3 regions of the Kitasatospora sp. NPDC058115 genome follow, and region 2 is predicted to be linked to each of the others. Evidence: riboswitches for the same ligand, from Rfam matches in the RefSeq annotation. Region 2 holds a riboswitch; each other region holds the start of a gene.
What was found. Region 2 has a riboswitch for thiamine pyrophosphate ahead of thiO (glycine oxidase ThiO). Riboswitches for the same ligand answer to the same signal wherever they lie in the genome.
Positions count from the first base shown of each region.

Region 1: linked by a shared signal. The riboswitch ahead of ACFVVL_RS29815 (purine-cytosine permease family protein) and the one ahead of thiO (glycine oxidase ThiO) in region 2 are both predicted to bind thiamine pyrophosphate.
Region 3: linked by a shared signal. The riboswitch ahead of thiC (phosphomethylpyrimidine synthase ThiC) and the one ahead of thiO (glycine oxidase ThiO) in region 2 are both predicted to bind thiamine pyrophosphate.

Region 1 is NZ_JBHVTL010000033.1:25,980-29,248, forward strand. Features, by position in the region: gene ACFVVL_RS29810 (trypsin-like peptidase domain-containing protein) at 1-1,577, opposite strand, end outside; TPP riboswitch at 1,759-1,907, shown strand; gene ACFVVL_RS29815 (purine-cytosine permease family protein) at 1,900-3,269, shown strand, end outside.
Region 2 is NZ_JBHVTL010000008.1:95,418-98,686, reverse strand. Features, by position in the region: gene ACFVVL_RS10945 (NAD(P)/FAD-dependent oxidoreductase) at 1-894, opposite strand, end outside; TPP riboswitch at 1,154-1,266, shown strand; gene thiO (glycine oxidase ThiO) at 1,258-2,421, shown strand; gene thiS (sulfur carrier protein ThiS) at 2,418-2,639, shown strand; gene ACFVVL_RS10930 (thiazole synthase) at 2,643-3,269, shown strand, end outside.
Region 3 is NZ_JBHVTL010000017.1:156,860-160,128, reverse strand. Features, by position in the region: gene thiC (phosphomethylpyrimidine synthase ThiC) at 1-1,667, opposite strand, end outside; TPP riboswitch at 1,663-1,797, opposite strand; gene ACFVVL_RS19815 (hypothetical protein) at 1,960-2,166, shown strand; gene ACFVVL_RS19810 (SPFH domain-containing protein) at 2,293-3,269, shown strand, end outside.

The sequences.
Region 1 (3,269 bases), on a different contig from region 2:
GGCTTGAGGCCCGCCTGGTCGGCGGCGCCGCCGGGGGTGACGGCCGGCTGGCCCTGGACGTCGCGGGTCTGGATCTGCGCGCCGTCGCCCTTGTAGTCGTCGTTGCGCAGGACGTCGAGCTTGGCGTAGACCGGCTTGCCGGTCTTGATCAGGGTGTCGGCCACCCACTTGGCCTGGTTGATCGGGATCGCGAAGCCCAGGCCGATGGAGCCGGCCCGGCCGTTGCTGGAGGTGTTGGACTGGATCGCCGAGTTGATGCCGATCACGCCGCCGCCGGAGTCCAGCAGCGGACCGCCCGAGTTGCCGGGGTTGATCGAGGCGTCGGTCTGCAGCGCGTTCATGTAGGAGGCCTGCGCGCCGGTCTCGTCGCCGGAGGCGACCGGGCGGTCCTTGGCGCTGATGATGCCGGTGGTGACGGTGGACTCCAGGCCGTACGGGGCACCGATGGCGATGGTGGAGTCGCCGACGTTGACCTTGTCGGAGTCGGCCAGCGGAAGCGGCGTCAGCTTGCCCTTGGGCGGGCTGTCGAGCTTGATGACGGCCACGTCGTAGCCCTCGGCGCGGCCCAGCACGGAGGCGTTGTAGGAGGAGCCGTCGGCGAACTTGACGGTCAGTTTGCCGCCCGCGGAGGCCGGGGCGACCACGTGGTTGTTGGTGAGGATGTGGCCCTCGGTATCGAAGACGAAGCCGGTACCGGTGCCGGACTCGCCGTTGCCCTGGGCCTTGATGGTGACGACGCTGGGCAGCGCCTTCTGGGCGATGCCGGCGACCGAGCCCGGGGCGGGCTCGTTCTTCTGGGTGTTGTTGGCCTGGACCGTGGTGGAGCTGCGGTCGTTCTTGGCGCTGACGGTGGAACCGTCGCGGTCCGCGACGGCCACGCCGACCGCGCCGCCGGCCACGCCGGCCACCAGGGCGACGGCCGCGACCAGGGCGATCAGGCCGCCGCGCTTCTTGCGCGGGCCGCCGGGGACGGGCGCGCCGGGGTACTCGCCCGGGTAGCCGAGCGGCCCGCCGGGACCGCCGGGCGCACCGGGCGCACCGGGGGCGCCGGGGGTGATGTCGTGCGGGGCGCCCCAGCCGCCGAGCGGCTGGCCGGCGCCGAACGGGTGGTGGTGCTGGCCGGTCGCGCCCGGGCCCTGCGGGGCGCCCGGCGCGGCGTACGGGTCGTGCGCGACGAGCGCCGGGGGCACCGGGGTGCCCGGGGCCGGGGTGGCGTACGGGTTGCCGCCGTACGGGGCGGCGGCCGGTGCGGCCGGGGCCGGGGCCGCGGGCGCGGCGGGCGGCAGGACCGGCGGCGGGGCGTCGAGGTAACCGGCCTCGGCGGCCGGGGCCGCGGGCTCGGGGGCGTCGGCCGGCTCCGGGGCCGGGAGCTTGCCGAACGCCAGCGTGGGCGTGAACCCGCCGGAGCCCCCCTCGGCCGGCTGGGACGGCTGGTCGGCCGCGGGCGTCGTTGCGGGGGCGGGACCGGCCGCAGGCTGCTGCGCCGGACCGTCAGAAGCGGAACCCGCCACCCCCTGGCCGACGGAGGGCTGCTCCCCCTGCGGCCCGGTGGACCCAACCTCGCGCTCGGTGCTCACGGACGACCTCCATAGCTGACAGGACCAACAACCATAGTTTTTCGCACACCCGATTCGATTGCCGTAAGGACCCTTCTGAAGAACTCATAAGAATCCTTAGCCGGTCCCGACGGCCGGCGCAGCGCCGCGCACGAACCCACCGCCTTGGCGTTCTCCCCCGCGCCGACTAGCCTGTCGCTCCGAACTGACACGCGGGAGCTTGGACCCACCAGGCTGAGAGTGCGCCGGTCGACCGTACGCCACGGACCCCGTGGACGGCCGTCGAGGGGGCGCAGACCGCCGGAACCTGTCCGGGTAATGCCGGCGTAGGGAGATATCGGCCATGCCGCCTGCTTCGCCATCCTCGTCCTCCGGCGCGCCCTCGTCCCCGGGCGTCCCCCCCTCCCGGGACGCCGCGGGCACCGCCCCCGGTTCCCCGGGCGGCGCCGCCGCGTCGGCCACCGCCGTCCTGGAGCCCCCGGCCCGGGCCGAGGCGCCGCTGGTGCTGGACACCGAACCGCCCCGCACGCTGGGCTTCCGCGACCACTTCGCGCTCTGGATGAACCTCGGCGTCTCGCTGATCGGCTTCACCACCGCCGCGACCGTGCTCGGCGCCAAGGGCAGCGAGCTGTCGCTGGCCGCCGCCGTCACCGCGATCGTGACCGGCACCGTGGTCGGCACCGCGATGCTCGGCGTGGCCGCGCTGATCGGCGCGCGCACCGGCGCACCCGCCATGGCGAACCTGCGCGGTCTGTTCGGCACCCGGCTGTCCTACGTGCCGACGGTGCTCAACATCGTCCAGTGCATCGGCTGGGGCGTCTACGAGCTGCTGACGATCGCGCTCGGCGCGCAGACCGTCACCGGCACCGAGGGCTACCGCTGGGCCTTCGTCGTGCTGGCCGGCGCGCTGACCACCGCGCTGACCATCTGGCCGCTCGGCGCGATCGCGGTGCTGCGCCGCTTCGTCGCGGCCGCGGTGGCCGTCGCGATGGTGTACTTCACCGTCCAGCTCGGCCGCAACGGCGTCCCGGACCCGGGCGCGGGCAACTGGCACGGCTTCCTGCCGGCGACGGACGCGATGATCGCGGTGTCGATCTCCTTCGTGCCGCTCGCCGCCGACTACACCCGGCACTCGCGCACCCCGCGCTCGGCGTTCTGGGGCAGCTTCTCCGGCTACACGGTGGCGCAGGTCTGGTGCTACGTGCTCGGGCTGATGGCGCTGCTGCAGGCGGACGGGGACCCGGAGCGGATCTTCGACTCCTTCCTGGGCGTCTGGGCCGGCTGGCTGTTCCTGCTGGTGCTGGTGCTGCGCGAGACCGACCAGTCCTTCGCCAACGTGTACTCGACCGCGATGTCGATCCACAACCTGCTGCCGAAGGCCGACCGCCGGGTGCTGACCGGCGCGACCGGCGTGCTGATCACCGTGCTCGCGCTGCAGATCACCGAGTTCACCGACTCGTACTACGCCTTCCTGGGGCTGATCGGCTCGGTCTTCGTCCCGATGTTCGCGGTGCTGGCGGTGGACTACTTCCTCGGCGCCGGGCGGCGCGGCTGGGACCTCTCCGCCGACGCGCCGTCCCGCTGGCTGATGCTGCTGCCGTGGGCGCTGGGCTTCGCCACCTACCAGCTGATCGCGCCGACCGCGGTGGCCGGCTGGTGGACGGACCTCTGGACGTCCGTGCAGGAGGCGCTGCACTTCACGCCGCAGGAGTG
Region 2 (3,269 bases):
CGCGTGGTCCCAGTGCTGGACGGTGAGCCGGGTGCCGGAGCGCGCCGAGGGGTAGCTGACGCAGTCGCCGGCCGCGAGGACGCCGGGCACGGTGGTGCGCAGCCGCTCGTCGACCAGGACGGCGCCGGCCGCGTCCAGGGCGACCCCGGTGCCGGACAGCCAGCCGGTGGCCGGGCGGGCGCCGATGCCGACCACCACCTCGTCGGCGGGCAGGTGCGAGCCGTCGGCGAGCAGCACCGCGCCCGGCTCGACGGCGGCGACGCCGGTGCCGCAGCGCAGGTCCACCCCGGCCTCGGCGTACCAGGCGGCCATCGCCCGGCCGACCTCCGCGGGCAGCGCGCCGGGGACGGGCGCCGGGCCGGCCTCGACGACGGTCACCTCGCAGCCGGCCGTCCGGGCGGCGGTGGCCACCTCGGCGCCGATCCAGCCCGCGCCGACCAGCACCAGGCGCAGGCCGGGGCGGAGCAGGGCGCGCAGCGCGAGCGCGTCGTCCAGGTTGTGCAGCAGGTGGGCGCGCTCGGCGCCGGGCAGGGCGCGCGGCTCGGCGCCGGTGGCGATCACCAGCGCGGCGTACGGCTCGTTCCCGGCGTCGGTGTGCAGCACGCCCGCGCCGCCGGGGCCGCCGGGGGTGAGGCCGGTGGCCCGGCGGCCGGTCAGCAGTTCGACGTCGAGCCCGGCGAAGTCGAGGTCCAGGGCGGTGCTGTCGGCCTTGCCGAGCAGGACGTCCTTGGAGAGCGGCGGCCGGTCGTACGGCGCGTGCGGCTCCTCGCCGACCAGCGTGATCCGCCCCTGGAAGCCGTCGCGCCGCAGCACCGCGGCGCACTGCGCCCCGGCCAGCCCGGCGCCGACCACGACCACCCGATCCGTCTGTCCCGTTCCGCTCAGCTCAGCCACGCCGTCACTGTACTGAGCCCGGTCCGAGCTCTCCGGACCGAGGGCTCGTCCTCACACCCCCGTCGTCGTCCGCCCGGAGGGCGGGCCGGGCGGCGTCCGGGTGCGTGCGTCCCGAAGCGGAGGCGGGGGGCACCTCCCGGCCGCAGGGCCGGCGGCGCGCCGCCCGGCAGGCGGGGGCCCGACGACGGGCCCCGGGGCCCGTCCGGGCCGCCCCCTTCGCGGGCGCCTTCAGGGGCGACGCCGCCCGGAGTTAAGGTGGGGGCACCATCACGGGAGCCCGGCGCACCGGGCTGAGAGGCGGGCTGGCACGGCCTGCGACCGTCCGAACCTGATCCGGGTCATTCCGGCGAAGGGAGAACAGCTTTGACACGCCTGGGACGGGGCGCCCACGCCGAGGTGCTGGTCATCGGCGGTGGGATCATCGGACTCGTCGTCGCCTGGCGGGCGGCCCAGCGCGGACTGCGCGTCGTCGTGGTCGACCCCCGGCCGGGCCACGGCGCCGCCCAGGTCGCGGCGGGCATGCTCGCCCCGGTCACCGAACTCCAGTACGGCGAGGAGCCGCTGCTGCGCCTCGGGATGGCCTCCAACGAGCGGTACGCGGCCTTCGCCGCCGAACTCACCGAGGCGAGCGGTGGCACGGACACCGGCTACCGCCGGTGCGGCACCCTGGCCGTCGCCCTGGATTCCGACGACCGCGCCGAGCTGCGCGAGCTGCACGCCTTCCACCAGCGGCTGGGCCTGGACTCGCAGTGGCTCACCGGTCGCGAGGCCCGCCGGCTGGAGCCGATGCTCGCCCCCGGCGTGCGCGGCGGCCTGCACGTCACCGACGACCACCAGGTCGACGGCCGCCGGCTGGCCGAGGCCCTGCTGCACGCGTGCGGGCGCACCGGCGTGGTGGTGCACCGCACCGAGGCCGCCGAGCTGCTGGTCGAGCACGACCGGGCGACCGGCGCCCGGCTGGCCACCGGGGAGAGCGTCACCGCCGACCGGGTCGTGCTCGCGGCCGGCTCGCGCAGCCATCTGCTGCCCGGCCTGCCCCCGGGCGTGCTGCCCGCCATCCGCCCGGTCAAGGGCCAGGTGCTGCGGCTGCGGGTGCCCGAGGCGTACCGGCCGTTCCTCTCCCGCAACGTGCGCGCCGTCGTCCGCGGCGGCCACCTCTACCTGGTGCCGCGCGAGAACGGCGAGCTGGTGGTCGGCGCGACCACCGAGGAGCAGGGCCACGACACCACGGTGACCGCCGGCGGGGTGTACGAGCTGCTGCGCGACGCGCACGAGCTGGTCCCCGGCATCACCGAGCTGCCACTGGTGGAGACCGGCGCCGGGCTGCGGCCCGGCTCGCCGGACAACGCGCCGCTGCTCGGCCCGACCGCGCTGCCCGGGCTGGTCGCCGCCACCGGCCACTACCGCAACGGCGTCCTGCTGACGCCCGTCACCGGCGACGTGCTGGCCGAGTACCTGGCCACCGGCACCCTGCCGGAGCTCGCCCTCCCGTTCTCCCCCACCCGATTCACGAAGGTCCCGGCATGAGCCCCCGCACGAGCGACATCCCCCTGAGCGTCAACGGCGAGCCCCGCGAGGTGCCCGCCTCGACCACCCTCGCCGAGGTGGTCGCCACCCTCAGCCAGGCGCACTCCGGCGTCGCGGCCGCGCTGAACGAGGCCGTGGTGCCGCGTGCCGAATGGCCGCGCACGCCGCTGTCGGCGGGCGACCGGATCGAGATCCTCACCGCCGTCCAGGGGGGCTGACCGATGGCCGACGACCTTCTCACCATCGCCGGGACGTCCTTCTCCTCCCGGCTGATCATGGGCACCGGCGGCGCCCCCAGCCTGGAGGTCCTGGAGCAGGCGCTCCGGGTGTCCGGCACCGAGCTGACCACGGTGGCGATGCGCCGGGTGGACGCCGGCACCCGGGGCTCGGTGCTCGACGTGCTGACCCGCAACGGCATCCGGGTGCTGCCCAACACGGCCGGCTGCTTCACCGCCGGCGAGGCCGTGCTGACGGCCCGGCTGGCCCGCGAGGCGCTCGGCACGGACTGGGTGAAGCTGGAGGTGATCGCCGACGAGCGGACCCTCCTGCCGGACCCGATCGAGCTGCTGGACGCCGCCGAGACGCTGGTCGACGACGGCTTCACCGTGCTGCCGTACACCAACGACGACCCGGTGCTGGCCCGCAAGCTGGAGGACGTCGGCTGCGCGGCGATCATGCCGCTGGGCTCGCCGATCGGCTCCGGCCTCGGCATCCGCAACCCGCACAACTTCCAGCTGATCGTGGAGGGCGCGGGCGTCCCGGTGATCCTGGACGCCGGCGCCGGGACCGCCTCGGACGTGGCGCTGGCGATGGAGCTGGGCTGCGCCGCGGTGATGCTGGCGTCCGCC
Region 3 (3,269 bases), on a different contig from region 2:
GGGCCGCACATCGAACAGAAGTGGGCGGTCTTGGCGGGCTCGGCGGGGAGGGTCTCGTCGTGGAAGGCGCGGGCCGTCTCCGGGTCGAGGGCCAGGTTGAACTGGTCCTCCCAGCGGAACTCGAAGCGGGCGTCGGAGAGGGCGTCGTCCCAGGCCTGGGCGCCGGGGTGGCCCTTGGCGAGGTCGGCGGCGTGGGCGGCGATCTTGTAGGTGATGACGCCGGTCTTCACGTCGTCCCGGTTGGGCAGGCCCAGGTGCTCCTTCGGGGTGACGTAGCAGAGCATCGCGGTGCCCCACCAGGCGATCATCGCGGCGCCGATGCCCGAGGTGATGTGGTCGTAGCCGGGCGCGACGTCGGTGGTGAGCGGGCCCAGGGTGTAGAAGGGGGCCTCGTCGCAGATCTCCTTCTGGAGATCCATGTTCTCCTTGATCTTGTGCATCGGGACGTGGCCCGGGCCCTCGATCATCACCTGGACGTCCTTGGCGCGGGCGATCCGGCCCAGCTCGCCCAGGGTCTGCAGCTCGGCGAACTGCGCCTCGTCGTTGGCGTCGGCGATCGAGCCGGGGCGCAGGCCGTCACCGAGGGAGAAGGTGACGTCGTAGCGCGCGAGGATGTCGCAGAGCTCCTCGAAGTTGGTGTAGAGGAAGTTCTCCCGGTGGTGCGCCAGGCACCAGGCGGCCATGATCGAGCCGCCGCGCGAGACGATGCCGGTCTTGCGGCGGGCGGTCAGCGGCACGTAGCGCAGCAGCACGCCGGCGTGCACGGTCATGTAGTCGACGCCCTGCTCGCACTGCTCGATGACGGTGTCGCGGTAGACGTCCCAGCTCAGCTCCTCGGCCCTGCCGTCGACCTTCTCCAGCGCCTGGTAGAGCGGCACGGTGCCGATCGGCACGGGGGAGTTGCGCAGGATCCACTCGCGGGTGGTGTGGATGTTGCGGCCGGTGGAGAGGTCCATGACGGTGTCGGCGCCCCAGCGGGTGGCCCAGGTCATCTTCTCCACCTCCTCCTCGATCGAGGAGGTCACGGCGGAGTTGCCGATGTTGGCGTTGATCTTCACCAGGAAGTTGGTGCCGATGATCGCCGGCTCGACCTCGGGGTGGTTCACGTTGACCGGGATGACGGCGCGGCCGCGGGCGACCTCGGCGCGGACGAACTCCGGCTCCAGGCCCTCGCGCAGGGCCACGAACTCCATCTCGGGGGTGACGATGCCGCGCTTGGCGTACCCGAGCTGGGTGACCGCGGCGCCGTCGCGGCCGCGCAGCGGGCGGCGCGGGCGGCCGGGGAAGACGGCGTCGAGGTTGCGCAGGTCGCCGCCGCGCGGCGCGGTGTGCCGGATGCCGTCGTCCTCGGGGCGGGACTCGCGGCCGTCGTACTCCTCGACGTCGCCGCGCTGGCGGATCCAGGCGTCGCGCAGGGCCGGCAGGCCGCGCCGCACGTCGGCGCGGTACTCCGGGTCGGTGTACGGCCCGGAGGTGTCGTACAGCGGGACGGTCCTGCCGTTGGTGAGCACGACCTCGCGGTACGGGACGCGCAGATCGGGGCGGGACCCCTCGCGGTGGGCCTTGCGCCAGGCCGGGGTGGGGTAGCCGGTGCCCGCGCTGGTGACGGCGGCCCCGGAGCCGGACGGGGTCCGGGCAGACTGCGGCTGTGCATCGAAGGTGGTCATCGGACCTCAAACTCCCTACGCCGGCATTACCCGGTCAGGTTCCTGCGGTCGACGCAGCCGCCGGTCCGTCCCTCGACGTCCCGTTCAGCGCCCTCTCAGCCCGGTGCTCCGAGCTCCCGCGTCCGCAGGCGGTGTTGCCCGCGCATGACGTCCAACACCGTAGCGAGCCGATCGCCGGAGGTCCAGAGCGGGTCCGGGAGGAGGAACCGCGAGGTCCGGACGGTGAACGGGGGGCGCGAAGGCGCCGCGGCGGGCAGACTGGCCCCGTAGCTGACGAGGCGAGGAGGCCGGCGTGGTCGGGAGCACGGGGCGGGTCACCGGGGCGGTTGGCGCGGGGCTGGTCGGCGAGGTGATGGTGCACGTGCCGGAGCGTCAGGGCACCGAGGCGTTCCTCGCCTACCTGGCCGTGCCGGGCGAGCGGCTGACGGTCGGGACGCCGGTGGTGGTGATCGAGTACCAGCCGCCGAGGACGGTCTATGTCGCGCCGATCGGGCCGTGACGCTCCGATGACCCTCTGGTGACGAGCTTGTGACGGTGCGTCATGTCACTTCCCTTTCCCCGGGCCCCGGCCCGGGCGGACAATCCGAATCGGCGCATCTCCTGCGCCCGAAGGGGGAGTTGAACCATGGGATACGTCATCGCCGGGGCAGCCGCCGCGGCACTGATCATCGGGGTCACGCTCTTCAAACTCATGTGGCGGGTGGCCGAGCCGAACGAGGCACTGATCATCTCCGGCTCCCGGCACCGCACCGAGGGGGTCGGCGACGGCCTGGGTTTCCGGATCGTCACCGGGCGCGGCACCCTCGTCACCCCGGGCCTGCAGGGGGTCCGGCGGCTCTCGCTGGACCTCAACGAGGCCGAGCTGAACGTCGAGTGCGTCACCACGCAGGGCATCCCGGTGCGGGTGAAGGGCGTGGTGATCTTCAAGGTCGGCGACGACGACGTGTCGATCGCCAACGCCGCCCGCCGCTTCCTGGACCAGCAGAAGCTGATCAGCCAGCGCGTCCACAACGTCTTCGCCGGCCACCTGCGCTCGATCGTCGGCGGGCTCACCGTCGAGGACATGATCCGCGACCGCGAGCGGCTCACCGGTGAGACCCGGGCCGCCTCGGGGCTGGAGATGGAGAAGCTCGGGCTGATCATCGACACCCTGCAGATCCAGGAGATCATCGACCCGACCGGCTACATCAAGAACCTCGCCATCCCGCACGCCGCCGCCGTCCAGCGCGACGCCCGGATCGCCCAGGCCGAGGCGGACCGGCTGGCCACCGAGGCCGAACAGGAGGCCGCCGCCCGCAAGGCCGAGGCGACCCGCAACAGCGAGATCCAGCAGTCCTCGTACCAGGCCGAGAAGGACACCGCCAACGCCCGCGCCCGGCAGGCCGGTCCGCTCGCCGACGCCGCCGCCCGGCAGGAGGTGGTGGTCCAGGAGACCCGGGTCGCCGAGCTGGAGGCACGGCGCAAGGAGCAGCAGCTCCAGATCGACGTGCGCAAGCCCGCCGACGCCCGGGCGTACGACACCCGCACCACCGCCGAGGCGGCCCGTGACGCCCGGATCTCGGCCGCGCAGGCACAGGCGCGGGAGACCGAGCTGGAGGCGGC